Regions from separate parts of the Janthinobacterium breve genome, predicted to be linked through region 1. Evidence: predicted binding sites of a transcription regulator. Region 1 holds the regulator's gene; each other region holds the start of a gene.
What was found. The regulator FNR, encoded in region 1, switches genes on or off when oxygen is low (the NO sensors DNR and NnrR bind a similar motif). The targets are predictions, from matches to a motif close to TTGATNNNNATCAA.
Positions count from the first base shown of each region.

Region 2: the regulator FNR is predicted to act here: its motif matches at 1,804-1,817, upstream of ACQ4W0_RS00750 (KamA family radical SAM protein).
Region 3: the regulator FNR is predicted to act here: its motif matches at 2,318-2,331, upstream of ACQ4W0_RS26000 (universal stress protein).
Region 4: the regulator FNR is predicted to act here: its motif matches at 3,928-3,941, upstream of nirK (copper-containing nitrite reductase).

Region 1 covers NZ_JBNYXY010000011.1:232,064-239,687, forward strand. Annotated here, with positions in the region: gene ACQ4W0_RS23180 (response regulator) at 1-2,219, opposite strand, end outside; gene fnr (fumarate/nitrate reduction transcriptional regulator Fnr) at 2,459-3,217, shown strand; gene ACQ4W0_RS23190 (FixH family protein) at 3,221-3,745, opposite strand; gene ccoG (cytochrome c oxidase accessory protein CcoG) at 3,848-5,230, opposite strand; gene ccoP (cytochrome-c oxidase, cbb3-type subunit III) at 5,235-6,155, opposite strand; gene ACQ4W0_RS23205 (cbb3-type cytochrome oxidase subunit 3) at 6,148-6,348, opposite strand; gene ccoO (cytochrome-c oxidase, cbb3-type subunit II) at 6,350-6,964, opposite strand; gene ccoN (cytochrome-c oxidase, cbb3-type subunit I) at 6,980-7,624, opposite strand, start outside.
Region 2 covers NZ_JBNYXY010000001.1:166,511-174,134, reverse strand. Annotated here, with positions in the region: gene ACQ4W0_RS00760 (methyl-accepting chemotaxis protein) at 1-1,146, opposite strand, end outside; gene ACQ4W0_RS00755 (cache domain-containing protein) at 1,215-1,673, opposite strand; gene ACQ4W0_RS00750 (KamA family radical SAM protein) at 1,957-3,321, shown strand; gene ACQ4W0_RS00745 (MFS transporter) at 3,324-4,673, shown strand; gene ACQ4W0_RS00740 (fumarylacetoacetate hydrolase family protein) at 4,618-5,466, shown strand; gene ACQ4W0_RS00735 (carboxymuconolactone decarboxylase family protein) at 5,466-6,032, shown strand; gene ACQ4W0_RS00730 (S1C family serine protease) at 6,128-7,624, shown strand, end outside.
Region 3 covers NZ_JBNYXY010000014.1:41,959-49,582, reverse strand. Annotated here, with positions in the region: gene ACQ4W0_RS26010 (chemotaxis protein CheA) at 1-1,088, opposite strand, end outside; gene ACQ4W0_RS26005 (protein phosphatase CheZ) at 1,088-1,945, opposite strand; gene ACQ4W0_RS26000 (universal stress protein) at 2,413-2,880, shown strand; gene ACQ4W0_RS25995 (response regulator) at 3,040-3,684, shown strand; gene ACQ4W0_RS25990 (Crp/Fnr family transcriptional regulator) at 4,012-4,812, shown strand; gene hemP (hemin uptake protein HemP) at 5,063-5,260, shown strand; gene ACQ4W0_RS25980 (hypothetical protein) at 5,346-5,672, shown strand; gene ACQ4W0_RS25975 (DUF2325 domain-containing protein) at 5,711-6,937, shown strand; gene ACQ4W0_RS25970 (glutathione peroxidase) at 6,958-7,509, opposite strand; gene ACQ4W0_RS25965 (sulfite reductase subunit alpha) at 7,579-7,624, opposite strand, start outside.
Region 4 covers NZ_JBNYXY010000001.1:49,365-56,988, forward strand. Annotated here, with positions in the region: gene ACQ4W0_RS00230 (nitric-oxide reductase large subunit) at 1-1,641, opposite strand, end outside; gene ytfE (iron-sulfur cluster repair protein YtfE) at 1,656-2,333, opposite strand; gene nirK (copper-containing nitrite reductase) at 2,363-3,859, opposite strand; gene norR (nitric oxide reductase transcriptional regulator NorR) at 4,010-5,575, shown strand; gene ACQ4W0_RS00250 (c-type cytochrome) at 5,589-5,930, opposite strand; gene ACQ4W0_RS00255 (c-type cytochrome) at 5,942-6,271, opposite strand; gene ACQ4W0_RS00260 (AAA family ATPase) at 6,505-7,374, shown strand; gene ACQ4W0_RS00265 (GNAT family N-acetyltransferase) at 7,384-7,624, shown strand, end outside.

The DNA of each region.
Region 1 (7,624 bases):
CTCGATCCCGTGATCGGCTTCATCAGCACGACATCGGCCTCGGCGGCGCTGGAGATTTCTTCCAGGTGGTTGCGGGCGAAGGCGTTGACCATCACCACGATGGGCTGGCGCTGGCCGGTGGCCGCCTGGCGGATGGCCTTGGCCGTGGCCAGGCCATCCATGACGGGCATGTGCCAGTCGGCCAGCACCACGTCGTAGGGCTGCTGCTGCGCCAGGCGTTCGCGGTACAGTTCGATGGCGGCAAAGCCGGAGTCCACTTCATCGGCCAGCCAGCCCCACGCCTCGATCAGCTTGACGATCAGTTCGCGCGTGGTGCGGTTATCGTCGGCCACCAGCAGGCGCAACTGGCCCAGGGCCGGCATGCGCCGCGTTTCGGCCGGCTGCGCCAGCATGTCGAACGGCACGCTGAACCAGAAGCGGCTGCCCTTGCCTTCGCTGCTGGCGACGGCGATGTCGCCGCCCATCATGTGGATCAGCTGCTTGCTGATGGCCAGGCCCAGGCCCGTGCCGCCGAAGCGCCGCGTGATGCTCTGGTCGCCCTGTGAAAATGCGGAAAACAGTTGCTGTTGCTGCAATTCCGTCATGCCGATGCCCGTGTCGCGCACTTCGAAGCGCAGCCAGGCGCGCCCGTGCCCGCTCTCGGCCAGGCTGACGGCCACTACCACTTCGCCGCTCTCGGTGAACTTGATGGCATTGCCGGCCAGGTTGACGAGGACTTGCTGCAGGCGCTGGGCGTCGCCCACCAGGCGCCGCGGCACGTCGGGCTCGACGGCGATGGCCAGTTCCAGCTCCTTTTCGCCCGCATTCATGGTCATCGTCGTGGCCAGGGTATTCATCACTTCATCGAGGTCGAATTCGACGGGCGACAATTCCATGCGGCGCGCCTCGATCTTCGAATAGTCGAGCACGTCGTTGAGGATGCCCAGCAGCGACTGGCCCGCCACGCGCACCATGGTCAGATACTTGCGCTGTTCCGTATCGAGCCTGGTATTGCCCAGCAGATACACCATGCCCAGCACGGCATTGAGGGGCGTGCGGATTTCATGGCTCATGTTGGCCACGAAATCGCTCTTCGCGCGGTTGGCCGCCTCGGCCCGGTCGCGCTCCTGTTCCAGCTCCGCCGCGCGCGATTCGAGTTCCTGCTGCAGGCGGTCGCGTTCGCTCATCAGGCCGTTGAACGCTTCCGTCAGTTCGCCGATCTCGTCGCGCTGCTGCACCGGTACGGGGGTGAAACGGCTGCCGCTGGTGCGCAGGGCGAGCAGGGTGTCGCGCAGGCGCACCAGCGGCGACAGCAGGCGCACGGTGACCCAGCCCAGCACGGTAGCGGCCAGCAGCGAAGCGAGAATGCTCCACAGTACCAGCCGGTACAGCACACCATCGAACGGTTCGAAGGCATCCTCGACGGGCAGCGAGGCGGCCAGCAGCCAGTTCACGGACTTCAGGCGCTTGAAGCTGTTGACGGCCGTGACGCCGCGGCTGTTGGTGCTGACCATGCTGCCTTCACCATCTTCCTTCAGTAACTGTGTGGTCGTCAGGTTGGCGTTCGGCTTGCGCGGCTGCAGCAGCCGGCTGGTATCGGGGTGCAGCACGTAGCGCGGCGCGGCGTCGCGCGTGATGATGAAGTAATAGCCGCTCTTGCCGATCTTTTCCGTGCGCAGGCGGCCCAGCAGGTTATCCTTGTACAGGCGCAGCACGCCGATCACCACGCCCACCACCTGGCCGTTGGCGCCAAGCACGGGCGCCACCATCTGCACGATGGGCATGCCGCTCGATTTGCCCAGTATCGGTTCGGTGATCATGGGTTGACGCGTGCGCAAGACGGTCTGGAAATATTCGCGTTCGGCAACGTTGATGCCGGCGCGTCCCGTGACGAGGGGCATGTCGGCCACGACGGCGCCTTGCGCGTCGAGCACCAGCACGTCGTCGAACAGCACCAGCATCGAGCGGCGCGCATAGTATTCGCGCAATTGGGCGGGCTGGGCGATCAATTCCGGCGGCTGCTGCCTGGCCGTCAGCGTGACGATCTGCAGCAGCATGCCCAGCTTGTCGTCGAGCTCGGCAGCGGTGCGGGTGATCAGGGACGATTGCTGGCTCAGCAGTACTCTGGTGAAGTCGGCGCGCATGTGCTGCAACTGGATCATGGTGACCAGCGCGATCATGGCGATCGAGGTCAGGCTGGTGGCCAGCGCGACTTTTGCTTTAATGCCGAGAGGCTTCATGATTTCCTTTTCAGTACCGTGCGGCACAGGCGGCAGATAATGCTGTCAGGAATTTTCCTATCAATACATCAACTTGGCAAGCGGCGCCGCGCAAATTGCCCTCCCCGCATGGGCTTTTGACGATGTTGCCAGATAATTAAAGTCAGAACGTCGTTTATTCAGCGCAATTGCGGTGAAATTGGCACACGGCAACCGTGTATGCAGTAAACTCGTTATTGCATTTTCTAAAAGGTAACGACATGACTGAAGCGCTACTCACTCCCACCTTGCCCACAGTGAACGTGGAAGCGTTGCGTGCGCGATGCTCGACCTGCAGCATGCATCAATTGTGCCTGCCGATGGGCCTCGATGTGGGCGACATGGACAGGCTGGACCAGATCATCGGCCGCCGCCGCAAGATCGTGCGCGGCGCTTCGTTGTTCCGTATCGGCGACTCGTTCCAGAATCTGTACGCGATCCGCCTGGGGCACTTCAAGACGTACCAGATCAATCCGGGCGGCGAAGAGCAGGTGACGGGTTTCCAGATGGCCGGCGAACTGCTGGGCATGGACGCCATCAGCGCCGATCGCCACCACTGTAATGCGGTGGCGCTGGAAGACAGCGAAGTGTGTGAAATTCCGTTTTCCAGCCTGGAACAATTGCTGGGCAATATGCCGACCCTGCTGCGCCATTTCCACCGCATGATGAGCCAGGAAATCACGCGCGAGCAAAGCGTGATGCTGTTGCTGGGCAATATGCAGGCGACGCAGCGTTTTGCCGCCTTTATCGTCAACCTGGCCTCGCGCTATGAAGCGCGCGGCTATTCGGCCAGCAAATTTCAGCTGCGCATGTCGCGCGAGGAAATCGGCAATTACCTGGGGCTGACCATCGAGAGCGTCAGCCGTTTATTGTCGAAATTCAAGAAAGAAGGCTGGCTGCGCGTCTCCAACCGCGAGATCGAGATCTTGCAGCCGGCCAAGTTGAAAGCCATTACGGCCGGCACGGACGTCTGCAAGTAAGTCTTACAGCTCTTCATCGGCGTGCAGCGCGATGCTGCGCTGCAGGGGCCAGGTCCAGATGCCGGACAGGCGCCACTCGCGTTTGTCGTTTTCCACCAGCACTTGCCAGCGGCTGCGCTCGAGCATCGGCAGCGCTACCGAGAAGTTGCCGGCCGCATCGGGCTGCACCAGCAGCTTGATATCCTTTTCCGGCAAGGTCGCATGCGCCAGGTGCAGCTGCAGCGGACCCTGGTAAGCCTTGCCGAAGCTGTGCACGGAACCGCTGAGGCGCGCTGACGCCACATCATAGGACAGGCTGGTATCCATCGCCAGGTCGCTGGCGATCGTATCGCGCCGCAAGTCCTGGTTGATCGCCTTGCCCTGCTTGTAATAATCACCCACCACCAGCGCATCGGGCTGCGTAAACGCGATATACGCCATGCAGCTGCCGACGACCACGGACAGGCCGGGACCGATCATCAGCAGCCAAGGCCAGCGATGCTTGTACCACGGTGCAACGGGGGCTTGCAGCTTGAGACTGTCGGACATGGTATTTCTCCTGATTAATTGGCCAATCCCCATCCGGGGACTGGCCTTCCTACAACTTCGTGGCGGCGGCGAGGGCACCCGGTCCCCGTCCGCCTTTCCTTGTTAGCGCGGCACGATGAATACCGCGCTTTCACGCACATGCAGCGATGGGTCGTCCAGCGAGTGCAATTCGATGGCAATCTTGTTCGAGCCCTTCTCGCCGACGCCGTGCGGCACGCGCAGGCGGATAGGCCAGCCCAGCGTTTCCGTTGGCTGCAAGGTCACCTCTTCGCGCGTCAGCAAGGTCAGACCCGGCAAGCCGGAAGCGCTGATCTTGAAGTGCTGGGTTTGCTCCGAAGTGTTCATGATCTGCAGACGGTAAACGTTCTCGATCATGCCGTCTTCCACTTCGCGTCCCATCGAACCGCGGTCGCGGATGACGTCCATTTTCAGGGGCGTGCGCAGGGCCAGCGAAGTACACACGGCGATGATGATCAGGGCCAGGATGGAGGTGTAGATCAGCACGCGCGGACGCATGGCGCGCTGGCGTATCTGCTTCGAACTGAAGTTGTTTTCCATCGCATGGTCGGTACTGTAGCGTACCAGTCCCCGTGGCCGCTCGACCTTGTCCATCACGCTGTTGCAGGCATCGACGCAGGCGGCGCAGCCGATGCATTCATACTGAAGGCCGTTGCGGATATCGATGCCGGTCGGACACACCTGCACGCACAGGGTGCAGTCGATGCAGTCGCCCAGCTTGTCGTTGTTGCCGGCCTTCTTACTGATGGCGCCACGCGGTTCGCCGCGCTTGGTATCGTAGGTGATGATCAGGGTGTCCTGGTCGAACATGGCGCTCTGGAAGCGCGCGTAGGGGCACATGTATTTGCACACCTGCTCGCGCAGCCAGCCCGCGTTGCCGTAGGTTGCCAGGCTGTAGAACAAGACCCAGAACCATTCCCAGGGACCGAAATTGAGGGTGGTCACCGCCTGCGCCAGGTCCTTGATCGGCGTGAAGTAGCCGACAAAGGTAAAGCCCGTCCACAGGGCGATGGCGCCCCACACCAGGTGCTTGGCCGTCTTCTTGAAGGCCTTGCGCACGGAGGGGCCCTGCTTGTCGAGGGCCATGCGCGCGCTGCGCGTGCCCTCGATGCGGCGTTCGACCCACAGGAAGATTTCCGTGTATACCGTTTGCGGGCAAGAGAACCCGCACCACACCCGCCCGGCGATGGCCGTGACGAGGAACAACAAATACGCACAGATGATCAGCAGGGCCGCCAGATAGATGAAATCCTGGGGCCAAAGCACGACGCCGAAAATGTAGAACTTGCGCGTGGTCAAATCGAACAGCAGGGCTTGCCTGCCATTCCAGGTCAACCACGGCAAGCCGTAGAACGCCAGCTGGGTAAGCCATACGCATACCCATCGCCAGGTAGCGTAGCGTCCTTTGGCCTCGCGAGGGTAGATTTGCTCGCGGGCCGCATACATCTTGATGACTTGAGGTTCCATTACGTCATTTCACGGGCGTCTGGGGATTTGACAGGCTCCAGACATAGGCCGACAACACATGTACCTTGGACTCGCCGAGGAAATCGCTGAAAGCCGGCATGGTGTTGTTGCGTCCCTTGCGGATGGTTTCCATGATGGTATCAGCACTGCCGCCGTACAGCCAGATCTTGTCCGTCAGGTTCGGCGAACCCAGCATCGGGTTGCCCTTCGCATCGGCGCCATGACAGGCCATGCAGGCGCCGAACTTGGCCTTGCCCAGCACCGACTTGACGGGGTCCGAGGTGGAACCGGACAGGCTCAGCACATAATGGGCCACGTTCTCGACATCCTTTTCGGAGCCCAGGGCGGCGCCCATCGGTGGCATCTGGCCATTGCGACCGTGCATGATGGTGGTCTTGATGATGTCAGGTTCGCCGCCATACAGCCAGTCCTTGTCGGTCAGGTTGGGGAAGCCCTTGTTGCCGCGCGCATCCGAACCGTGGCATTGCGCGCAGTAGGTCAGGAACAAACGCTGGCCGATGGCTTGCGCCTGCGGATCGGCCGCCACCGTCTTCAAGTCCTGGCTCAGGTACTTGTTGAACAGGGGGCCGTAGTCGGCTTCCGCCTTCTTCAGCTCTTCCTCGTACTGGCCCGTCGATTTCCAGCCCAGGCTGCCGGCATAGTTGCCCAGGCCCGGGTACAGGAACAGATACGCCAGAGCGAAGACGATGGTGATGTAGAACAACCACATCCACCAGCGCGGCATTGGCGTGTTGAGTTCCTTCAAGTCCTCGTCCCAGACGTGGCCCGTGGTGCCGTCGGCAGGTGCGCCCTCGACCACTTTGATTTTCGACTGCGAGTACAGCAGCACGCCGCAGCCGATGATGCCCAGCAGGGACAGCACGATGATGTAGATATTCCAGAAGCCATTGGTAAAGTCAGCCATGGTTGCGCTCCCCTTGTGCCGGCGCGGCATCGGCCGCGTAGTCGAGCGCCTCGTCGTCGAACGGCAGGCGCGCCGCCGCGTCGAAGTCGCTGTTGCTGCGGCTGAAAGTCCACCACAGGATGCCTACGAACGTCGTAAAGGAAACCACCGTCATGACGCTGCTGGCGCTGTCAAACAGGTTTTCGATTGCCATGCTAATTCCTTGTTTTGATTAATGTACCGAGGCCTTGCAGATAGGCGACCAGGGCGTCTTCTTCCGTCTTGTCCTGCAGCTGCGCCGGGCCGGCGGTGATTTCCGCATCGCTGTACGGCTGTCCCAGGCGTTTCAGGGCGCGCATCTTCGGCATGATGTCGTCAGGCACCAGCTTGGTCTTCGCCAGCCATGGGTAGGCCGGCATGTTCGACTCGGGCACCACGTCGCGCGGGTTGTTCAAGTGCGTGCGGTGCCATTCATCGCTGTAGCGGGCGCCCACGCGGGCCAGATCCGGCCCCGTGCGCTTGGAACCCCACTGGAACGGACGGTCATACACGAACTCGCCAGCGACCGAATAGTGGCCATAGCGTTCCGTTTCCGCGCGCAGCGGACGCACCATCTGCGAGTGGCAGTTGTAGCAGCCTTCGCGCACGTAAATGTCGCGGCCCGCCAGGCGCAGCGGCGAATACGGCTTCAGGCCAGCGACCGGTTCCGTCGTGCTCTTCTGGAAGAACAGGGGAATGATCTCGACGGCGCCGCCGATGCTGATCACTACCGTGACCAGGGCAATCAGCAGCCAGGGGTTTCTCTCAATCCATGCATGTGAAAATTTCATTTGCTTTTGCTCCTATCAGGCGTGCGCCGCGTTCAATTCCGGAATGCGGGCGACGGGGAGTTTGCTGCCGCGCAAGGTCATCCAGGTGTTGTAGCCCATGATGCACATACCCGACAGGTACAGCAGGCCACCGGCCACGCGCACCACGTAGTACGGATATGTTGCTTTCACGCTTTCGACAAAGGTGTAGGTCAGTGTGCCGTCCGGATTGACCGCGCGCCACATCAGGCCCTGCATCACGCCGGCGATCCACATTGCCGCGATGTACAGCACGATGCCGATGGTGGCCACCCAGAAGTGCACGTCGACCAGGCGCGTGCTGTGCATCTGCGTGCGGCCCGCCAGGCGTGGCAGCAGATAGTAGATCGAACCCATGGTGATGAAGCCCACCCAGCCCAGGGCGCCCGCATGTACGTGGGCAACGGTCCAGTCGGTGTAGTGCGACAGCGAGTTGATGGTCTTGATCGACATCATCGGACCTTCGAAGGTGGCGATGCCGTAGAACGACAGCGAGACGATCATGAATTTCAGGATCGGATCGGTGCGCAGCTTGTGCCAGGCGCCCGACAGGGTCATGATGCCGTTGATCATGCCGCCCCAGCTTGGTGCCAGCAGGACCAGCGAGAAGACCATGCCGATCGATTGCGTCCAGTCAGGCAA
Region 2 (7,624 bases), on a different contig from region 1:
CGCTTCCACCGCAGCATTCAGCGCGAGGATATTGGTCTGGAAGGAAATACCATCGATCACGCCGATAATATCCACGATCTGGCGCGAATTGGCGCGTATCGTCGCCATCGTCGTCACCGCCTGCTGCATCGACGCGCCCCCTTGCACGGCCAGGGTGGACGCTTGCCCCGCCAGCTCGCAGGCCAGCTGGGCGTTGTCGGCGTTGTCATTGACGGCTTGCGTCAGCGCTTCCATGGCGCTCGACGTTTCTTCCAGCGAGCTCGCTTGCATTTCCGTGCGCGCCGACAGATCCAGATTGCCGGTGGCAATTTCACGCGACGCCGTATCGATCGATTGCACGGCACCCATGATGGTGCGCAAGGTCTGGTTCAGGTTGGCGATGGTCTGGTCTAGCACGCGCGACGTGGCGGCGATCTCGTCATTGCCCTGCTTGGGCGCACCGGCGATCAGCTTGCCTGCCGCCAGGTCTTGCACGGCGTCGGCAATGCCGCGGATTTCCACCAGCATGGCGCGGCGTACCAGCATGGTCACCACGATGGAGACCAGGATGGAGAGCAGGACGGTCAGCAGCAGGCTCCAGCCCAGGCTGCGGAACTCGGCGCTGGCCGTCGCATGGGCCTGGCTGCTGAGCGTCGTTTCCAGGGCCGACAACTGCGTCAGCTGCGTATTGAACTGGCCGAATTGCGTTTCCGCCTTGAGCATGGAATTGGTGGCGATCGACTGGTCCATCTGCGCCATTTCCATGGTTTCCAGCACGGCCTTGCGGTAGCCGGCCAGGGCCGTGATGGCTGCATCGACCAGGGTGCGCTCGGCGCCCGTGGCCGTGGCGCGCAGCGAGGCCAGCTGGGTGCCGATGGCCGCGTGGCGCGCCTTGATCTGTTGCTCCAGTGTATCGAGGCGAGCCTTGGCGAAGCTGCCATTCGTCCACGACAGCAACTGGTACATATTGCCGTGTACTTGCCTGGCCTCGCCTAGTACGTCGGCGGCCGCCTTCAGATGCGTGATGCGTACCCGTACCATGTTTTCCAGCGAGGCATTTTGCCGCACCATGCCATACCATGCGCCGGTCGAGCTGAGTATCAGCAGCAGCAAGACCAGGGCGGGCGCCAGCAATAATTTTGGTCCGATGCGTAGTGTATTGAGCATGCTTGACTCCTGGCGATGGCTGTTCCAAGCGCAGGCGGCGCGCGGCGTTCGTGTGCGCCGCCCCTGCCTTATTTTTTGTAGATACCCGCTTCCAGCACCACATCGTTGACGCGCAGGATATACGTGGTCTTCGGCTCGATCTTGCCGCTGGTGGGGTTCTTGTACTGGTAGTCGACCCAGCCCTTGCCCTGCTTTTGCGCCAGCTCGATGATTTCACGGCGATATTTTTTGCCATTCGCGTCGGGCACATCCGTCAAATCCTTGCCCACGATGGAAGGATTGATGGGGTGGGCCAGCACGATGCCCGTCTTGATGTCGCGCATGTCCACATACAGCGAGCCCTGCACGAAGTCGGGGTCTTTCGCCGTGATTTTCTTCATCATCTCTTCCTTGCCATGTGCCTTCATGAAAGCGGCGCCCCGTTCGGCCATGGCGATGGCGTCTTTTTCCGTTGGTTCGACCGCGGCACTGACGCTGCCTCCGGCAAAAACCAGGCACAGCAGGCTACCCGTGAATAAGCGTTTCATGACAGCTCCTTGTGAGAATCGAGGGATGTGTTGCAAAGCCGTAATTTACGTCGTTGAGGGGCCCATCAAATTGCGATGGAACAAACTAAGGTGTTGCTTGTAGGCAGCGAGCAAGGTATCGGAATGCTTGTTGATATGTAGCAATTTGGTTCTGAATGGCAAGAATTATGATGACTTTCACAGCATGCCGAGCTGGCATGGCCTGTGGGAGAAAAGGCTGGAATTGGCCGATATAGGGCCAATTCCATGAAAGTTATCGCTATTTATTGGCAAGGAGACTATCGTGTCCGCACTCATTACCGAGCCGTTTCCACCCAAGTTCAAGCCGTATACGCGGCAAACCATCCATCAGGCGCGGCAGTGGGAATGGTTGCCGGAAGAGCAGCGTGTAGCCGTGCAGGTGGTTTCGCACGTCTTGCCGTTTCGCACTAATGCCTATGTGCTCGACCAGCTGATCGACTGGAACAATATTCCCGACGATCCCATCTACCGCCTCGTCTTCCCTCACCGCGACATGCTGCCGCCCGAGCAGTACGCGCACTTGCGCGATCTCGTGCTGGTCAAACAGGACAAGGCTGCCATCGACGCCTATGTGCACGGGATTCGCCTGGGCATGAATCCCCATCCTGCCGGGCAGATGACGCATAACGTGCCGAAAGTCAACGATGCGCCCGTGCGCGGCCTGCAGCATAAATATGCGCAAACGGTGCTTTTTTTTCCCAGCGCGGGCCAGACGTGCCACGCGTATTGCACCTTCTGCTTCCGCTGGCCCCAGTTCGTCGGCATGGATGACATGAAATTTGATGCGCGCGAGTCGCATGAGTTGGCCGCCTACCTGAAACTGCATCCGGAAGTGACAGACGTGCTGATCACGGGCGGCGACCCGATGATCATGAATACCCGCCAGTTGGCGGCCTACCTGGAGCCACTGCTCGAACCGGGCCTGGAACATATCCAGAACATCCGCATCGGCACCAAGGCGGTGGCGTACTGGCCGCAGCGTTTTGTCTCCGACCGCGACGCGGACGATTTGCTGCGCCTGTTCGAGCGTATCGTCAAGGCGGGCAAAAACCTGGCCGTGATGGGCCATTACAGCCATGCCGTGGAATTGCGCCAGGACATCGCCCAACAAGCGGTGAAACGCATCGTCTCGACGGGCGCCACCTTGCGCATGCAGGGGCCGCTGATCCGCCACATCAATGAAGACCCGGCAAGCTGGGCTGAGCTGTGGCAGACGGGCACGCGCCTGGGGGCGATTCCGTATTACATGTTTGTCGAACGGGACACGGGGCCACGCAGTTATTTCGAGTTGCCGCTGGCAAAGGCACATGAAATCTTCCAGGCCGCCTACCAGATGGTGTCCGGCTTGTCGCGCACGGTGCGCGGACCGTCCATGAGCGCATTTCCCGGCAAGATCGTCATCGATGGCATCGTCAGCATCAATGGCGAAAAACTGTTTGCCCTGCAATTTTTGCAGGCGCGCAACCCGGACTGGGTGCGCCGGCCGTTTTATGCGAAGTTCGATGCGGAAGCGACGTGGATGGACGATTTGAAGCCGGCCTTTGGCCACGATAAATTCTTTTTCGAGACGGATGAGCCTATGCCGCAGTTGCCGCATAAAATCATCCGCCTGGCACAGGCCGCCTGAGCATGCGCGGCGCCGGCGCCTCTTCCCGTTCCGGCGTGGCCGTGTTTTGCCTGGTGTTCCTGCCGTTTGCGCTCGGTCATTACCTGTCGTGCCTGCTGCGCGGCGTGAATGCCGTGCTGACGGCGGAATTGCTGGGCGCCATCGCCCTGACGCCGGCGCAGCTGGGCCTGCTGACCAGCGCCTTTTTTCTCGCCTTTGCGCTGGTGCAACTGCCGATTGGCATGGCGCTCGACCGTTACGGCCCCCGCACGGTGCAACTGTGGCTGCTGGCGCTGGCGGCCCTGGGTGTGTGGCTGTTCAGCCGGGGCCACAGCTTTGCCGAGCTGATATGGGCTCGGGCCCTGATGGGGGCAGGCCTGGGCGGCTGTTTCATGGCCGCCGTGAAAGCAATCTCGTGCGCCATCGCGCCCGCTCGCCTGCCGTCCGTGCACGGCTATCTGATCGCCGTGGGCGGCCTGGGAGCGGCCACGGCCACCATGCCCGTCAAGCTGGCCCTGCATTACACGGATTGGCGCGGCGTGTTCCTGGGCCTGGCGCTGGCGGCGTTGGCCATCGGCGTACTGATCCGCCTGCTGTCGCCAGCCATGCCCGTGCCTGCAGCTGCCATGAACAAGATGAGCAAGGTCAGTGTCTGGAGTGTGTATCGCGACGGGGCCTTTCGCCGCACCATCGCGCTGATCCTGCTGCCGCACACGGTGTTTTTTGGCGTGCAGGGCTTGTGGGTCGGCCGCTGGCTGGCCGACGTGGGTGGCTTGTCCGACGATAGCGTGGCGTATATGTTGTACTTGGGTATGGCGGCCGTCATCTTCGGCGCCATCGGCATGGGCATGCTGACGGAATGGGCTGGCCGGCGCGGCGTTGAACCCATGCAATTGGCGGCCGCCGGCATCGTCCTGTTTGTCGCCGTGCAAGTGGCGATGGCATGCAATGTAGTGCCCAGCCTGCCCATGCTGTCCGTGCTGTTTACCTTGCTGGGCACGGTGACGGGCCTCGAGTATGCAATCGTCGCGCAAAGCATGCCGGCCAGCTTGACGGGCAGGGCGGCCACCTGCCTCAATTTGCTCATTTTTACGGGCGCCTTCCTGGTGCAGGCAGGCTTTGGCCTGATCCTCGGCTGCTGGCCCATGAACAGCTTGCAGCAGTATCCGCCGCAAGCGTATCAGGTGGCGTTTGGCGTGCTGGCGGCCTTGCAACTGCCGGGACTTGCGATGTTTTTCATCCACCGCTACAGACGTGCCGGGCCATCCGGTAAAATGGCAGCCTGCACAGCGGCAATGATCAACTCCAAGGAAGACTATGAAACTCGTTCGTTATGGACGTCCAGGCAAGGAAAAACCGGGCCTGATCGATGAAGAAGGCAAACTGCGTGACCTGTCCGGCGTGATTGCCGATATTGACGGCGCGCAACTGTCCGACAAGGCCCTGCGCAAGCTGGCCAAGCTCGACGAAAAGACGCTGCCTTTGGTGCGCGGCAATCCCCGCTTCGGCGTGCCGCTGGCGAAAGTCGGCAAGTTCATCGGCATCGGCCTCAATTACGCGGATCATGCGGCCGAGTCCGGCATGGCTATCCCTGCCGAACCCATCGTTTTCATGAAGGCGATTTCCTGCCTGAATGGCCCGGACGACAATGTCGTGTTGCCGAAAGGCTCGAAAAAGACGGACTGGGAAGTGGAACTGGGCGTGGTCATCGGCACGCGCGCGCAATACGTGAGCGAAGAGGATGCCCTGAAGTACGTGGCCGGCTATTGCGTCGTCAACGACATTTCCGAGCGCTCGTTCCAGCTGGAACGGGGCGGCCAGTGGGATAAAGGCAAGGGCTGCGACACCTTTGGCCCCATCGGCCCGTGGCTGGTGACGCGCGATGAAGTCATCGACGAGCAAGACCTGGACCTGTATCTGGAAGTCAATGGCAAGCGCATGCAGACGGGCAATACGCAAACCATGATTTTCACGGTGGCGCAGATCGTCAGCTACCTGTCGCAATTCATGACCCTGGAACCGGGCGACGTCATCGCCACGGGCACGCCACCGGGCGTGGGCCAGGGCCGCAAGCCGCAGCGTTTCCTGAAAAAGGGCGACAGCATGCGCCTGGGCATCCCCGGCCTGGGTGAACAGCAGCAGGATGTGGTCGCCTGGACTGCCTGATGGCGGAGTGCAAGATCGACCGTTTGCCGCCGCTGCCTCTGGCGCAGCTCGACGCGCAGCAGCGGGCCGCCGCGCAAGCCATCATCGATGGTCCGCGCGGTGCCCTGTACGGCCCCTTCGTGCCGCTGATCCGCAGCCCGGAGCTGATGGAAACGGCGCAGCGCATGGGCGAGTATTTGCGCTACCGCAGTGCCATCGGCACGCGCCTGTCGGAGCTGGCGATTCTGGTGACGGCGCGCCAGTGGGACCAGCAAGTCGAGTGGGCCATCCACGCACCGCTGGCCGTGCAGAACGGCATCGCGCAAGCGGCCGTGGACGCCATTGCCGCGCGGCGCGCGCCGCTTGCCCTGAAAGAAGACGAGCAAGCCGTGCACGACTTTTGCATCGAGTTGCAGCAGAACAAGCGCGTCAGCGATGCCACGTATGCGCGCGCGCTGGCGCTGTTTGGCGAGCACGGCGTGGTCGACTTGATGGGCATCAATGGCTACTACACCTTCCTGGCCATGGTCATGAATGGGGCGCAGACAGCGGTGCCGGCCTTGGGCGTGGCGCCCTTGCCCGCCTGATTAGAATAGTTCTTCGGGTAAAGATGGACAAAGTGTAATGAAGTTGAAATTATTCAATATATAATTTTACTTCCCTTACATTGCCAACAAGCTCAATGAAAACTCGTCCGTGCTTTACCCTGATGGGCCGCGCCTTCCTGGCGTTGGCCCTTTCTTTTTGTCCCTTGATGACGGTGCGTGCGCTGGCCGCCGAGACCGCTGCTACCGCTAGCCCCAGCGCTTCTGCTCTGGAGAATTCCGTCGTCAAGGTGTTTTCCACCCTGCGCGGGCCGGACCCCTATAAACCCTGGAGCAAGGCCGCGCCGCAAGAGGTGACGGGCTCCGGCGTCGTCATCGAAGGCCGCCGCATCCTCACCAATGCGCACGTGGTCGGTTATGCCAGCCAGGTGCAGATCCAGGCGAATGGGGCGGGCGACAAGATACCGGCGACCGTGCTGGCCATCTCGCGCGGCATGGACCTGGCCTTGCTGAAAATCGACGATGACAGTTTTTTCGCCAGCCACAAAGCGGTGCCGCGTGCCAATGTCTTGCCGGACGTGCGCGATGCCGTGCTGGCGTATGGCTATCCGACGGGCGGCACGTCGCTGTCGATCACCAAGGGCATCGTGTCGCGCATCGAATTCGTGCATTACAACTTCCCCGTCTCGGGCTTGCGCATCCAGATCGATGCGGCCATCAACCCGGGCAATAGCGGCGGCCCCGTGATTGCAGGCGAGAAGATGATCGGCCTGGCCTTTGCCGGCATGCTCAATGCGCAAAACATCGGCTACATCATCCCCAATGAAGAAATCGAGCTGTTCCTGCGCGACCAGGGCAGTGGCGCACCCAAGGGCAAGCCGGCCATGCGTGACGTGACGCAAACGCTGGAAAATCCCGCGCTGCGCACGTATTTGAAGCTGGCCAAGGGTGTCGAGGGCGCTGTCGTGATGACGCCGGCCAGCAAGGATGCCGCCTATCCGCTCAAGGAGTGGGACGTGATCACGCATATCGGCGATTTTCCTATCGACAACCAGGGTATGGTCAAGCTGAATGCCAACAGCCGCGTGCGCTTCCAGTACCGGGTGCAGCAGCTGGCGAAAGACGGCCTGTTGCCGTTGACGGTGGTGCGCCAGGGCGCGCCCCTGAAAATCAGCGTGCCCGTCTCGGCGGCGCACCCGATGCTTATTGCCAGCCTGCAGGGCAATTACCCGTCCTATTTCATTTTCGGGCCCATGGTGTTTTCGCGCGCCAGCACGGAATTCATGGCCGCGCCGAATAGCAATCCCGCGATGCTGGGCGGCATGGCTTTTGCTGGCAATCCGCTGGCCACGCGGCGCGGCGATGCGCCCGATGGCGAGCGCGAAGAACTGGTGGTGATTGCCGCGCCGTTCTTCCCGCACAAGCTGATGAATGGCTACAGTACCCGTTTCTTCTCGGTCGTCGATTCCGTCAATGGCGTGCGCGTGCGCAGCCTGGCGCACCTGGTGGTCTTGCTGCGCGACCAGACGGATGAATTGCTGACGTTCCGCTTCCAGCAGCGCGATGCGGAAATGGTCGTCGTGCCGCGCAAGGACATGCTGGCAGCGACGGAATCGGTGCTGACAGACAACGGC
Region 3 (7,624 bases), on a different contig from region 1:
GAATTGCGCAGCATGTGCACGAGCGGATCGTACAGGCTGTCGACCACCACGCGGTCGACTTCCGTCTCCGCACCTTCGATGGTCAGCTCGACATCCTTGCCTAGGTCTTTCGCCAGTTCGCGCACCAGGCGCGGGAATTTCTGGAACAATCGGCCCACGGGCTGCATGCGCGTGGCCAGGGTGGCGCGTTGCAGTTCGGTCGAGTAGCGCGACGCGCGCTCCAGGGTTTCCGCCAGGGTCGCCATCAGGGTGGCGGCCTGGCCTTCGAATTTGAATTGCAGCAAGCGTTCGAGCAGCACGGCAGCCTGGTTGGCAGCCTGCACCGACTCGCCGGCCACTTCCAGCAGCGCGTCGAGCTTGACGGCATCGACGCGGATGCTGTCCTCCTTGACGGGCGCGGCATGGCGCACTTCCGGACGCTCGTCGCGGCGTTCCGCGCCATCCCAGGCCTTGGCAGCCGGCTTGGTAGCAGTGGCAGGTGCGGCGGCCACGACGGCAGGCGCGGCGGCGACGGCGGAAGCCGGTGCGGCAGCGACCTGGCTACCCGCCGGCACGACGGCGTTATACATGCCTTCCCAGTCCAGGCCATCGGCACCGGCGCTGGAAACAGCGGCGGCTGGCGCCGCCACGAGCACTTCGGCAACGGGCGCGGCGGCTTGCGCCACAACGGCAGCGGCAGGTGCAGGTGCAGGTGCGTCCATGCCCTTGCCTTCGATGGCGTTCGTCAGGATGTGTTCCAGCTCTTCCGGCATGGCCGGCAAGCTTTCCGGCGCGGCACCGTTGGCCAGTTCCGTCAGCTGGTCGGCCACGAAACCGGACGCTTGCAGCGCCGCCTCGATGGCGATCGGGGTCACGGGCGCGGCGCCCGTGCGCAAGGCGTCGAACAGATTTTCCGTCAGATGGCAGGCCGCCACCAGCGCGGGCAAGCCCATGAAGCCGGCGCCACCCTTGATGGTGTGGAAGGAACGAAACACGGCATTCAGTGTTTCCTTGTTGTCAGGATCACGCTCGAGGCGCAATAAGTGCTCTTCAACATTAACCGCAAGATCCATCGCCTCAACGACGAAATCCTTGAGCATATCGTCCATTAGAATCCCAAATCCGCAAGAAGGTCGTCTACATTATCCTGGTCCAGCGCCACCGACGGCACGGACGGGCCTTGCATCAGCGGCACCGGCTTTTGCGCCAGTTTCTCGCGCACTTCAGCCGGCGCGTTGTCGCGCAGCAGCTGGGCAAGCTCGTGCTCCACCGTCTTGGTGATGTTGACCACTTTTTTGATCAGCTGGCCCGTGATGTCTTGGAAGTCCTGCGCCATCATGATTTCCAGCAAGCGCGCTTTTTCCGCTTCCGTTGCCTCGGCAACGGCTTGCGCGAACTGGCGCGAGTCGCCAGCCAGGGCCTTGAATTCTTCCAGGCTCAGCTTGCCATCGAACAGCGCCGTCCAGCGGCTGTCCATGTCCTTGGCTTTCTTCGACAGCACATCTTGCGCCGGCATGCCTTCGTCGAGCGTATTCAGGACCTTGTTGGCGGCCTGTTCGGTCAGGGTGGCGACATATTCCAGGCGGTCCTGGGCATCGACGATCTGCGACGACGCTTCCGTCAACGCCTTGTCGTAGCCCAATTCGCGCAGCGAATCGTGCAGCAGGCGCACGATGCCGCCCAGGCGCTCGAACATCGGCTTGTCGGACTGGTCGACAGGATCGGCCGCTTCGCCAGGCACGCCTGCGGCAGCCGCCGGTGACGCTTCCGGCGCGGCGGCGACTGGCGCTTCCGCGGCGGCTGACGGCACGGCAGCGCTGGCCGACACCGAGTCGAACAGCGCATCAAAATCATCGTCCGCGATCACTGCTGCGGGCGCTGCGGCAGGCGCGGGCTTGGGAGCGGCCGCACTTTGCGCAGATACTTCATCGAATAATGCATCAAAATCATCAGCGGCGTTGGTCATATCCCTGCTTCTCCATAATTTGTCAAAATTCCGCCTGAACTGTGCGTTTTACAGACTGATACCCACAATTTCTCGATTAAGATGATTTGAGGCAATACCGCTGCGATGGTGCGAGTGTAGCAGGGCGCCGCCCTGTTGGTAAATCTCAAAACGCGCTTCCTGGTGTAAAGCTGCTCCATAAGACCTTTTCCGTCAGGAAATAAGTGTTCCTGCCGTTGTATTTTGAAATACTACCATTGGCGTGCCTGCAAGACCACGCGCCGCACAAGAAATCCTGCTCGCGGGCGCCTGCGCAACAGTGCGTCATGGATATCATTGCGGCTAAAACACGATCTTTCTACCAATGTTGTCTATACTGAAGGTGCAATAGTATTGATAATTATCAAGTCTTTACATGAATACCATGCTGCTGCCGCGCCTACAATTAGGGGCGTTGCACGCGCTGAGTCACCGCCAAAGGACCTGCCATGTATAAGAAAATTCTGATCGCCACGGACGGCTCCACCGTCTCCAACCTGACGGCCTGTGCCGGCGTTGCCTTTGCCGAACAGATGCAAGCCGACATCCTTGCCGTGTACGTGGCGCCCGAATACCAGTATCCGGTGTACATCGAAATCATTCCACCAAGCTATCCCAGCGAGGAGGAATACCGCATCGCCATGCGCAAGGCGGGCGCCGACCACTGGCAGCCCATCCTCGACGCGGCCGCCAAGCGGGGCCTGGAAGCGACGGGCCTGACCGCCTTTTCCGACAGCCCCGCCCTGAAAGTTGTGGAAGTGGCGCAATTGCAGCAATGCGACCTGATTTTCATGGGCTCGCATGGCCGCAGCGGCTGGGGGCAATTGCTGCTCGGCAGCGTGACCAACAAAGTGCTGTCGCACTCGAAATTGCCGGTGCTCGTGCATAGGCTGATCAAGGAACCCCCATCGAAATAAGGGGTCACATGGCCACGCAGGCCGCCGCAGCCGATATATCGCGCAAATAAGGCAAAACTGCGGCCACTTCAGTTAAGATGACAAAATTTCACGTTTCTTAACACCTGGCCGGCCGCCACAAAACGGCCAGGGCAAATTACACGCCTCCAGATTGCGCCTATGATACGTATTGTGATTGCCGACGACCACACCATCATGCGGGAAGGATTGAAGCGCATCCTTGACGGCGCGCCGGACATCGACATCGTGGGCGAAGCCATCGACGGCTTTGAGGTACTCAACCACGTACGCCAGGGCGGCTTCGACCTGTTGCTGCTCGACCTGTCGATGCCGGGCCGCAGCGGCGTCGACCTGATCCGGCAAATCCGCAGCGAGGCGCCCAAGCTGGCCATCCTGATCCTCACCATGCACGAGGAAGAACAATATGCGGTGCGCGCCATCCGCGCCGGCGCGCAAGGCTATCTGACCAAGGAAAGCGCGGGCACCCAGCTGGTGGGCGCCATCCACAAGGTGGCGTCGGGGCGCCCCTACATCAGCGCCGAGGTGGCAGAGCAACTTGTGCTCAACATCATGATGCCGAATGAAAGCTTGCTGCACAAACAGCTGTCGGACCGCGAGTTCGAAGTCTTTTCCCTGCTGGTGGCGGGCAAGTCGATCACGGAAATCGCCAACAATCTGCACCTGAGCGTGAAGACGGTGAGTACGCACAAGACGCGCATCATGCAAAAGATGGGCATGAGTTCGCTGTCGGAAATGGTCCAATATGCCGTGGCGCACCGCCTGCTGTCCCCCTTCAAGACCTGACCGTGCTCGCCTGCGAGTAGGAACAATCCTACATCAATTGCCACAGCTCCTACTGTCATATTCAGCCACTGCTGATATTAATTGCATACGGTTGTTGGCATACTGAAACCAGTAATCAAGTTGCTGGGAAGTTATTTCATCACACAGCAAGTCTTCAGCGAATTGAGCATTACCAGCCTGGACGCGCGCCGCCGACCCTTGCCCGCCCGCCGTCCTGCGCACCTTGTCATTCAACTCGGAACTACCTGTCACCAGGAGATGAACATGCTGTCCACGCAAACGCCTGAAACCCGCGCTGCCTCTCCATCGCTGGCCCCCTCCTCTCCGATGGAAGCGGGACGCCAGCGCCAGGGGCGCCTATGGTCGAACCTGAAGGAGGTGTGCGACCTGCTGCATATCTCCAGCGCCTGCACCATCGCCGCCGACGAACTGCTGTTCCAGCACGTGCAATTCAAGACGGGCCAGCGCGTACACACCATCGGCCAGCCGTTCGACACCCTGTACATCGTCAATTCAGGCTTCCTGAAAACCGTGCTCATCGACGAATTCGGCAATGAGCAGGTACTCAGCTTTCCCATGAAGGGCGACATGCTGGGCGTCGATGGCATCCACTCGCGCCATTATTCCTCGGAAGCGGTGGCCCTGTCCGACTGCGACCTGATCCTGCTGCCGTTCAAGAAGCTGACGGCGCTGGGCCGCGTGCACCTGGAACTGGAAAATGTCATGTACGGCGTGATGAGCCGCGAACTGGTGCGCGAACAGGCGATGATCGGCATGCTGGGCGCCCTCAGCGCCGAGGCCCGCGTGGCGCGTTTCCTCGTCTCGCTGGCCGACCGCTTCGCGCAGATGGGCTATTCGAGCAAGCTGTTCAACCTGCGCATGACGCGCCATGAAATCGGCAGCTACCTGGGCCTGACCCTGGAAACGGTCAGCCGCACCCTGTCCGCCTTCAATGAAATCGGCCTGATCTCGGTCGATCAGCGCACCATCGGCATCAAGGATCCGGACGCCCTGAAAACCCTGCGCCGCCTGCCGCCCTCGCGTTCGCGCGCCAAGCAGCTGGCCGCCGCCAAGCTCAAGGCCGACACCGCCGCCACCGCCTCGGCGCAATTGCTGGCCACTATTTAACACCATCCCGTTTCCTTCAAGCTTGGCACAGGCTTGACCCGGCCAAGGCGCGCACCGCCTTGCCGGGTCTTTTTTGCTGCCGCTCCCCTTCCGCGCCGCGCCTGCGGCTGCCTTTGCGCAGCACTCTCATCCAAGCTGCCCTGGCGCCGTAAAAAAGCACAGATTTCGCACAAATAAGCCTTGCTTTTCGGGCCACATTCAACAATAATGCAAATACGAATCATTCTCAACTGAGACAAGAAAGCCCAACATGCAAAGCTCAAAACCAGCCTTGATCCAGGATGCCGCTACCGCCCACGTCCGTCCTCCCGTCAGCATGGCGCAACCGGCGCGCCGCATCACCAGCGAAGCGCTGCTGCAGCAGGGCCGCGAAGTGGAAATTGAGCACAGCGGCAAGATCTACCGCCTGCGCGTCACCCAATTGAACAAGCTGATCCTGACTGCCTGAAGCAGCACGGCAGCCAGTCACCACACTCGCCAGCCAGTCGCGCTCCGTGCGCGCAGCCAGCCAAACCACCGCACAGGAGTGTTTGATGGCGAACGACCGACCTTCCCCGATGTTTCCGTCCCCGCAGGGCCAACAGCCTGAATTGCTGCTGTCGGCCGTGCTGCACCTGATGTCGCACTACCATGCGGGAAGTCCCTGCGAGAAACTGGCGGGCGTCATCGAACGCCATCTGCAAGTGCTGTCCAGCTCGCCCGGCCTGGGGCCCGTGCTGCAAGCAACCTGCCAGCAGTTGTCGCAGCAATGGGCCACGCTGGTGGCGCTGCACCGTCCCGCGCCACCCAAGAGCAGCGTGTTTGAGCGCCTGGCACGCCTGCTGAGCGCCAAGCGCCCCGCATCGCCCCTGCCGCAATAATTTCTCTTCGACACCCCACCGCCTAACAGGATATCGCCATGTGTGACAAAGACCAGTCCCTGCCCGTCATCAGCAATTGTTCCAGCGGCGAGGCCGAAACAGCCGCGCTCGCTTCGCGCCGCCGCCGGCTGTGGGAACTGTCGCATACCTGCCATTGCCCGCTGGTCGGCGTGGGTTTGCCGCTGGGCTACCTGCGCAAGCTGGTGGGCAAGATGACGGGCGGGCGCGTGCTGGCCGACGACTACGAAGTGCACGTGGGCGCCGTGACGGAATGCGGGGCGCGCAACCGCCTGTCCGAAGCCCTGCAAAAGGAACTCGAACGCCGCTACGCCCCCGTGATCCTGCGCTTTCGCGGCGCCAAGACCACCGAGCAGGTAGCGCAACTGTGGCGCACGGCCGTCGCCAACGGCGACGTGTCGGGCGCCTTCTGGGCCGGCCTGACGCATCCGCGCTGCGACGCCGAACTGGAAGAGCAGATGTGCCGCGACTTGCACATGATCCAGCACCAGGCCGGCGCCTGCGTGCGTGCCGACATGGGAAAATTTACGGCCTTGCAGGAAGAAAATGCGCGCCTGACGCACGAACTGGCCAAGCTGCAACAGCGCAGCCAGGCCATGCTGATGGAAAAAACGGGCGAACTGGAACGCCAGGAAGCCGTGCTGCTGCGCACGCGGGCCGAAGCCATCGGCAAGGATAGCGTCATCGATGGCTTGCGCTTTGATCTGGCGCAATTGCAGGCCGCCATCCCGGCGCTGGAATCGCGCACGCGCCTGGTCGAACGCCTGGCGCAAATGGATGAGCGCGAAAAGGAATTGCGCCAGCAAATCACAGAATTGAAGCAGGCCCAGCCACGTCCGACCGCCGCCGTGCCGCCACCGGCAACTAAGCTGGAAGTGCCGACGGGCGGCAAGCTGAAAATGCCGATCCGCCTGGTCGATCAAAGCGTCTTGTGCGTGGGTGGCCGCAGCGGCAATGTCGCCACCTACCGCGCCCTGATCGAACGCGTGGGCGCGCAATTCGCCCACCACGACGGCGGCCTGGAAGACAATGCCAACCTGCTCGATTCGAGCCTCGCGGCGGCCGACCTGGTGATTTGCCAGACGGGCTGCATCAGCCACAGCGCCTACTGGCGCGTGAAGGATTATTGCAAGCGCACGGGCAAGCGCTGCGTCTTCATCGACAACCCCAGCATCTCCAGCCTGGCGCGCGGCTTGCAGGAAGTGAGCGGGGAAATGGAACCTGCCGCGCTGAACACGGCAGAGTAATACGGCACCGGGCGGCGTGCTTACGCCACCAGCTCGCGGTCGATGGCCTCGCGCAAGATGGCATCGTCGACCGTGGTGTCGGGCGAGAAGCGCCCCACCACCCTGCCCTCCTTGCTGATCAAAAACTTCTCGAAATTCCACAGCACGTCGCTGGGCTGCTCCTGCGTGATGCCGTAGCCGGCCAGCTTGGCGCGGAAATCGCTGCCCGGCTTTGCCTGCGCCTGCGGCTGTTCCTGCACCAGGCGCTGATACAGCGGATGCTGGCCCGGCCCCTTGACGACGATCTTTTCAAACAGGGGAAATTGCACGCCAAAGGTGCCGCGGCAAAAGTCCGCGATCTCGGCATTGCTGCCCGGCTCCTGCGCACCGAATTCATTCGCGGGGAAACCGGCCACCACCAGGCCCTCGGCCTGCTTGTCGGCGTAGAGTTTTTCCAGTCCTTCGTACTGCGGCGTCAAGCCGCAGGCGGACGCCACATTGACCACCAGCACCACCTTGCCGCGGTAGGCGTCCAGGCTGGCGGGTTCGCCATTGATGCGGCGCAAGGGAATGTCGTAAATGCTGTCACTCATGATGGTTCTCCTCGGAAGAAACGATCATGATAGCTGTGCGCGCGCGAACGCGCTGGCGGCGTCAAAAACTCAGTACACGTCGCGCCGGTAACGCCCTTCTGCCGCCAGCGCGTCG
Region 4 (7,624 bases), on a different contig from region 1:
CACGGGCGTGGTGGTGCCGGAAAAGTACAGATGGTGGAAGGTGCCGGGTATGCCGCCCAGCATGAACAGCGAGGCCGACGCCAGGCTGGCCGTCGTGGCCATGCGCACCGACACCAGGCCCAGGGTCGAGAAGATGAAGGCCAGCGCCGTCGTGGCGAACACTTCAAAGAAGCCTTCCACCCACAGATGCACCACCCACCAGCGCCAGTATTCCATCACCGACAGATGCGTGCGTTCGCCGTAGAACAGGCCGGCGCCATAGAACAGGCCGATGGCGCCCACGGACGCGGTCAGCAGCGCCAGCAGGTTCCTGTCGCCGCCCGGCTGGCGCAAGGCTGGCACCACGCCGCGCAGCATCAGCACGAGCCACAGCAAGATACCGACAAACTTGCCGATCTGCCACAAACGTCCCAGGTCCACATATTCATAGCCCTGGTGGCCGAGCCAGAAATTCCACTCGGGCGGCATGATTTGCGCAATCGCCAGGTAATTGCCGATAAACGAGCCGACGACGACAGCGACCAGGGCCCAGAACAGCACGTCGACGCCCAGGCGCTGCCACTTCGGGTCCTTGCCGCCATTGATCAGGGGTGCCAGGAACAGGCCGGCGGCCAGGAAGCCCGTGGCGATCCAGAACAGCGCGGCCTGGATATGCCAGGTGCGCGTGAGCGCATACGGGAACCAGCGCGACACGTCGATGCCGTAGAACTGCTGGCCTTCCACCGTGTAGTGCGCCGTGAAGCCGCCGATGAAGACCTGGAAGATGAACAGCGCCACCACCAGGAACAGGTACTTGCCCAGTCCCCGCTGCGAGGGCGTGAGGGCAAACGTGCTCAAAGGATCACGCGCGCCGGGCGCCGGCAGCGCTTCGTCATGGTCGCGCAAAAAGGCCCAGCCCCACACGAGGAAACCCACGCCGGCCAGCAGCACCACCACGCTGGCGACCGACCAGACGAGGTTTTCACCGCTAGGCTGGTTACCGATCAGCGGTTCATGCGGCCAGTTGTTCGTGTAGGTCACTTTCTGGCCCGGACGCTCGGTGGCGGCGGCCCATGCGGTCCAGAAGAAGAACTGCGTCATCTGCGCGCGCCGCTCGGCGCTGGGCAGGGTATTTTCCTTCATGGCGAAATGCTCACGGCTGGCGTGCAGCGCGGGCGCGTCGGAAAACAGCTGGTCGTAATAATGCGCCGTGTTGGCGATGGCTTGCACGCGGCGTGCCGACAGGCGCAGCACTTGCGCATCGTCGGTCCGGTTGCTGCGGTATTCCATCTTGAGCGCTTCGCGCAGCGCCGCCTGCGCGGGGCCGTTGAGCGCCGCGTAAGCCTTGCCATGCTGCTCTTGCGCGGCCAGTTCCAGCCAGGCCGTCAATTCGCGGTGCAGCCAGTCGGCCGTCCAGTCAGGCGCCTGGTAGGCGCCGTGGCCCCAGATGGAGCCCAGCTGCATGCCGCCGACAGATTGCCAGGCCGTCTGGCCATCGAGGATGCCCTCGCGGTCAAACAGCTGCCGGCCATCCTGCGCCAGCACTTGCGCGGGGATAGGCGGCGCCTGCCGGTAGACTTCGACGCCGTAGTAGCCGAGCAGCGAAAACGTCACAATCAGCACACCGATCAAGGTGAACCAGAGTTTTTTATAGGGACCCATGGGTCTTTCCTTTGTCAGTGCACCACGGCCGGCGCAAAGCGCTCGAACAGGATATTGTTTTCAGTATGGATGTGCGCCATCAGGTCTGCACGGAAGGTGCGCAAGCCCGTGTACAGCGCGCGCCAGGTGGTGCAGGCGCCAGCAGGTGCGGTGATATCGTTCGTCATTGCCTCCATGGCGCGCAAGGCCACGCCATGGTCGTCATGCTCCATGCGCATCACGTTGATGGGCGCGCCGGCCCGGGGGCCCTGGCCGCGCACGATCATCGGGAACAGCACATCTTCTTCCTTGCGCATATGGCTTTCCAGCTCCTGCGCCATGGCCGACATGTGTTCCGCCAGCCCGTGCGGACAGTCGGCGCGGTCGCCATGTACCTGCTCGACCTTGCGTGCCAGACGTATCAGCTCGGGCAGCTGCTCGCGGTGCACGGCGTGATAGCGCGCCAGGAGGTGTTCCACCAGCTCGGTGGCCGAGGCGTCCTGCCAGTCACGCTCGCCGCTGGTATCTGCGCGCTCTGCCAGCAGCCGCAGTTCCTCGACGATGGGCGCCGTGTCCACGCCGGCCGCTTCGGCCGCCGCGCGCAGGGTCTTGTTGCCGCCGCAGCAGAAATCCAGGCGGTGCGCATCGAACAGGCGCGTGGCGCCAGGGATGCGGCGGGCCAGCTGGCCCAGGGATAACTCGATCATTTCCATAACAGTTCCTTGAGGATGAATAGGTAGATTTATTGCACGGCGCCCGCGTGGTAGACGCCCGGCACGGGTTCGCCCGTCACTTCCAGCACGCCGACGGCGCCCTTGCCGGCGCGCGACAAGGCATGGTCGACCAGCAGATAGCTGCCCGGGTGCTGCACCTTGAGTTCGACGATGGTGGCGCCGCCCGGTGCCACGAGGGTGGTTTGCACGTCGTGTTTCGGGCTGCTGATCGAGCCTTCGCTGTACACCTTGTCGAAAATCTCGCCGATGATGTGGAAGGACGAAATCTTGTTCGGGCCGCCGACGCCGAAATAGATGCGCACCGTCTCGCCGACTTTCGCCTGCAGTTTGTGCGTCTTGCTCAAGGCACCCACTTCGCCGTTGAAGACGTAGTAGTCGGGCAGTTCATTGGCCATTTTTTCCAGATTCGGTTCCTGGTGCACGGGCGCGCCATGAGGACGGCCCGTGTACATCTCGCCCTGCATCACGTAATACTCGCGGTCCACTTTTGACAAGCCGCCTTCCGGTTCGACCAGGATCATGCCGTACATGCCGGCCGCGATATGCTGCGGCACCAGCGGCGTGGCGCAGTGATACACATACAGGCCCGGATTGAGCGCCTTGAAGGTGACCGTCTTTTCCTGCCCTGGCGCCACCTGCGTGTGCTGTCCGCCGCCATGGCCGCCCGTCACCGCGTGCAGGTCGATCGAGTGGATCATCTTGCTGTCCTTGGCATTGAACAGGGTCAGTTCCACCGTGTCGCCCACCTTGGCGCGCAGCATGGGGCCGGGCACTTGCCGGTTGAAGGTCCAGTAGGTAAAAGTGGTGCCGTCATCGAGCTTGCCCGGCAATTCCACCGTCTCCATGCGGTACTTGAGCAACTGCGGCGCGCGCGCGCCGATGGCGGCCGGCACGGAGGCCGGGTTGGCGGCCACGCTGACGGCCGAGGGATCGGGGCCGCGCATCGGCGACGGTGCGGGCGTGTACAGGGCCAGCGCGGCGGCCTGGCTGGACTCGTTGGCAACGCTGCCGGCGCCAGCAGCCTTAGGTACCCCGGCTTCGGCCAGCGAAGTGCCGCTCACTTCCAGCTTGCCTTCCATGCCGATCTGGCGGTGGCCGGGAATCGAGCAGTAATAGGTGAACGTGCCGGCGCGCGTGACCTTGAAGCGCACGCTGGTGCTGCCGCTATTGGCGCTGAATTTGGCGGATGCCACGTTGAGTTCCGGGATCAGCAAATCGTGCTCGGCGCCTTCGCCGCTTTTCAGCACGAGTTCCACCGTGTCGCCCACCTTGGCCGCAAGCACGGGATTGACCTGGCCCTTGGCGTCGATGAACACCATCTTGCCGTCGACGATATTGGTTTGCAGTTCATAGCGCTTGAGCGTCGCCGCGGCGGAGGGTTGGCTGGCAGCGGCCGCAGTGGCGGCAGCGCTGGCCGGCAGGCTCGCCTGGGCTTGCACGGACAGGGGCATGGCCAGGACGCAGACGGCGGCGGCAATGGCGCGGAGGGAGGGAGTCGTTTTCATCAAGCTTTCCTTGGTCTTGTATGCCGGTTCGGCACTCTTACCTAGGCAAACCGCGTGCCAGGAAAAACTTGTTTTAAATCAACGATTTGAAAAATGCAGGGTCCTTATGACCCTTCTTGACCGTGGTTCCTTGTACCCTGCATGGTACTTATGACCACCACCGCTATCCACCTGCTGTTACTCACCGACCTGGTCGCCGACCTGCCCGTGGCCGTGCGCCTGCAGCGCCTGGTGGGCAGCCTGCGCGCCCACTTCGGTTGCGAGGCCGTGGCCTTGCTCAAGCTCGATGGCGAGCACCTGCGTCCCGTGGCGATGGCCGGTCTGGCCAGCGACGCGCTGGGACGCCGCTTCGCCATCGCCGACCATCCGCGCCTGGCCGCCATCCTGCAACGGCGCGGCGTGCTGTGCTTCCATCACGACAGTTCCCTGCCCGATCCATATGATGGCCTGATCGCCGAACGGGCCGGCGAGCCCTTGCCCGTGCACGACTGCATGGGCATGGCGCTCGACCTGGAAGGTGAACGCTGGGGCGTGATCACGCTCGACGCGCTGCAGGTAGGCACCTTCGACGCGCGAGCGCAGCGCGACCTGGGCGAGCTGGCCTGCGCCATCGAGGCGGCCGTGCGCGTGACCCGCCTGGAAACGGAAATCCGCGCCCTGCGCCTGTCGGGCGGCGCCATGCTAGCCGATGCGCAAGCGCCGCGCGAGGAACACGACTTCGTGGGCCAGAGCAGCGCCATCACGCAACTGCTGCATGAATTGCAGGTAGTGGCCGAATCGGACCTGCCCGTGCTGCTGCTGGGCGAAACGGGCGTCGGCAAGGAATTGTGCGCACACCGCCTGCACCGCTTGTCGCGCCGCGCCGGCAAGCCGCTGGTCCACGTCAATTGCGCGGCCTTGCCGGAATCCCTGGCCGAGAGCGAGCTGTTTGGCCATGTGCGGGGCGCTTTTTCCGGCGCCGTCAGCGACCGGCCAGGCAGATTCGAGGCGGCCGAAGGGGGCACGCTGTTTCTCGATGAAGTGGGAGAGTTACCGCTGTCGATACAGGCCAAACTGCTGCGCACCCTGCAAAATGGCGAAATCCAGCGCCTGGGCGCGGACCGGCCGCGCCGGGTCAACGTGCGCGTGATCGCCGCCACCAACCGCAGCTTGCGCGAGCATGTGCGCGACGGCACGTTCCGCGCCGACCTGTATCACCGTTTATCGGTCTATCCCGTGCCAATTCCGCCGCTGCGCGAGCGGGGCAATGACGTGCTGCTGCTGGCGGGCGGTTTCCTGGAACTGAACCGTGCGCGCCTGGGACTGCGCAGCCTGCGCCTGTCGGCCGCCGCCGAAAACGCGCTCTGCCATTACCGCTGGCCGGGCAACGTGCGCGAACTCGAGCATGTGATCAGCCGGGCTGCGCTGAAAGCCGTCATCCGCGGCGCGAACCGCAAGGACATCGTGACCCTGGAAACGGATATGCTCGACCTCGATGCGCTGGAGGCACCTGCCGGCACGGACGCGCTGCCGCCGGTGCCGCCGGTGCCAGGCGCGTGCGGCACGCCGGCGGCACCGCTGCTGTCGATGCATCAGATCGTGGAAGCGAGCCAGCGCCAGGCCATCCGGCAAGCGCTGGTCCTGCATCAGGATAACTGGGCTGCCGCCGCGCGCCATCTGGGGCTGGACGCCAGCAATTTACATAAGCTGGCGCGCCGGGTGGGGCTGAAAGCCTGAGCCGGGATAAAGCTCAGCGGTGGATCACCAGGGTGGTTGGCAGGCTGTGCAGGTAGGCGGCCAGGTCCTTGATGTCCTGGTTGCTCAGCGGTTTCACCTGGCCCGTCATGATGGCGTTGTTGCGGCCGTTGGCCTTGTCGCCCCGTTTATACGCCGTCAAGGCGTGTTCCAGGTAATCCTTGTGCTGGCCCGCCAGTTTTGGGTACGACGGGTCGATGGGCGAACCGTAATCTTTGCCGTGGCAGGTGGCGCAGCTGTATTTTTCGGCCAGGGCCTTGCCCGTGTTGATATTGCCGGCGGCGCTGGCGCCGATCGAGACGGTGGCGCAAACGAGGGCGGCGAGTAGTATTTTCATCTGGCTGGTCCTCAGTTCGGCTTGGCTTGTTGCGCATAATACGCGGCGACATCGGCGATATCCTGGTCAGACAGGCTGCTGGCGATGCCCTTCATGCTGGGGTGCTTGCGATCGCCCTTCTTGTAGGCTTGCAGCGCACTTTCGATATATTTTGCCGGCTGGCCACCGATCATCGGTACCTGGAACACTTCGGGGAAGGTCGCCTTGTAACCGGGAATGCCGTGGCAACCGATACACATTTCCACCTTGGCAGTCGCTGCCTTGGCGTTTCCTACAATGTCAGCCGCTGTGACGGCATTTGCTATGCCGGCAAGCACGAGAAGTGCAAATATTTTTTTCATAGTGGCAAAGTGAACAGAGGTAATCGGAGAAACGCCAGAGCTGGTTTTTATTGATTTTATGTGTAGACAATTAAGGTTGACAATTAATCTGCTGCTTGCCGATTCTAGCCAAGATATTCTTGCAAGTCCACCTATAAAACCCGCATTGTAGGAAGGCGGGCACAGGCCGTCCGCGTGGCGGTACGCCTCAGTTCTGTTTATACTCACCCTTTCCCCACTTTGGCAGACCGCTCATGCAAGCAAAGCACACCCAGCAAGGCCAACGCTTCGAAGGCTCCGACAGCTATGTCGCCACCGCCGACCTGAAACTGGCCGTGAACGCGGCGCTGACTCTGCAGCGCCCGCTGCTGATCAAGGGCGAACCGGGCACGGGCAAGACCATGCTGGCCGAGGAAGTGGCAGCCGCGCTGAACATGCCGCTGATGCAATGGCATATCAAATCGACCACCAAGGCGCAGCAGGGCCTGTACGAATACGACGCCGTTTCGCGCCTGCGCGATTCGCAACTGGGCGACGAGCGCGTGCGCGACATCCAGAACTACATCGTCAAGGGCGTGCTGTGGCAGGCGTTTACGGCGCCCGAACCGGTGGTGCTCTTGATCGATGAAATCGACAAGGCCGACATCGAATTTCCGAACGACCTGCTGCGCGAACTGGACCGCATGGAATTCTATGTCTACGAAACGCGCGAAATGGTTACGGCGCGCCATCGTCCGCTGGTCATCATCACCTCGAACAACGAGAAGGAATTGCCGGACGCCTTCTTGCGCCGCTGCTTCTTCCATTACATCAAATTCCCGGACAAGGACACGATGGAACAGATCGTCGCCGTCCACTATCCACACCTGAAACAGGAATTGCTGGCGCAGGCGCTGCAAACCTTCTATGAAGTGCGCGACGTGCCGGGCCTGAAGAAAAAACCGTCGACGTCGGAATTCCTCGACTGGCTCAAGCTCCTGCTGGCCGAAGACATCCCGGCCGAGGCGCTGCGCAGCAAGGACAACAAGGCTGTCGTGCCGCCGCTGCACGGGGCACTGCTGAAAAACGAGCAGGACGTGCACCTGTTCGAGCGCCTGATGTTCATGTCGCGCACCAACCGCTAAGGAGCGCCGGTGAACGACATCAGCCCGGACAAGGTCTTCGTGCCCCTGGAACTGCACGGTATCCGCCTCGAAACGCTGGCGCCGCACCACGCGGCTGGCCTGCGCGCGGCGGCCACGGATGGCGAGCTATGGAATCTGCGCGTCACCTCCGTACCCGAACCGGACCAGGTGGATCAGTACATTTTCAAGGGCATCGAGATGCGCCCGGCGCGCTTCGCCTTTGCCGTCGTCGACGCGGCCAGCGGCGAGG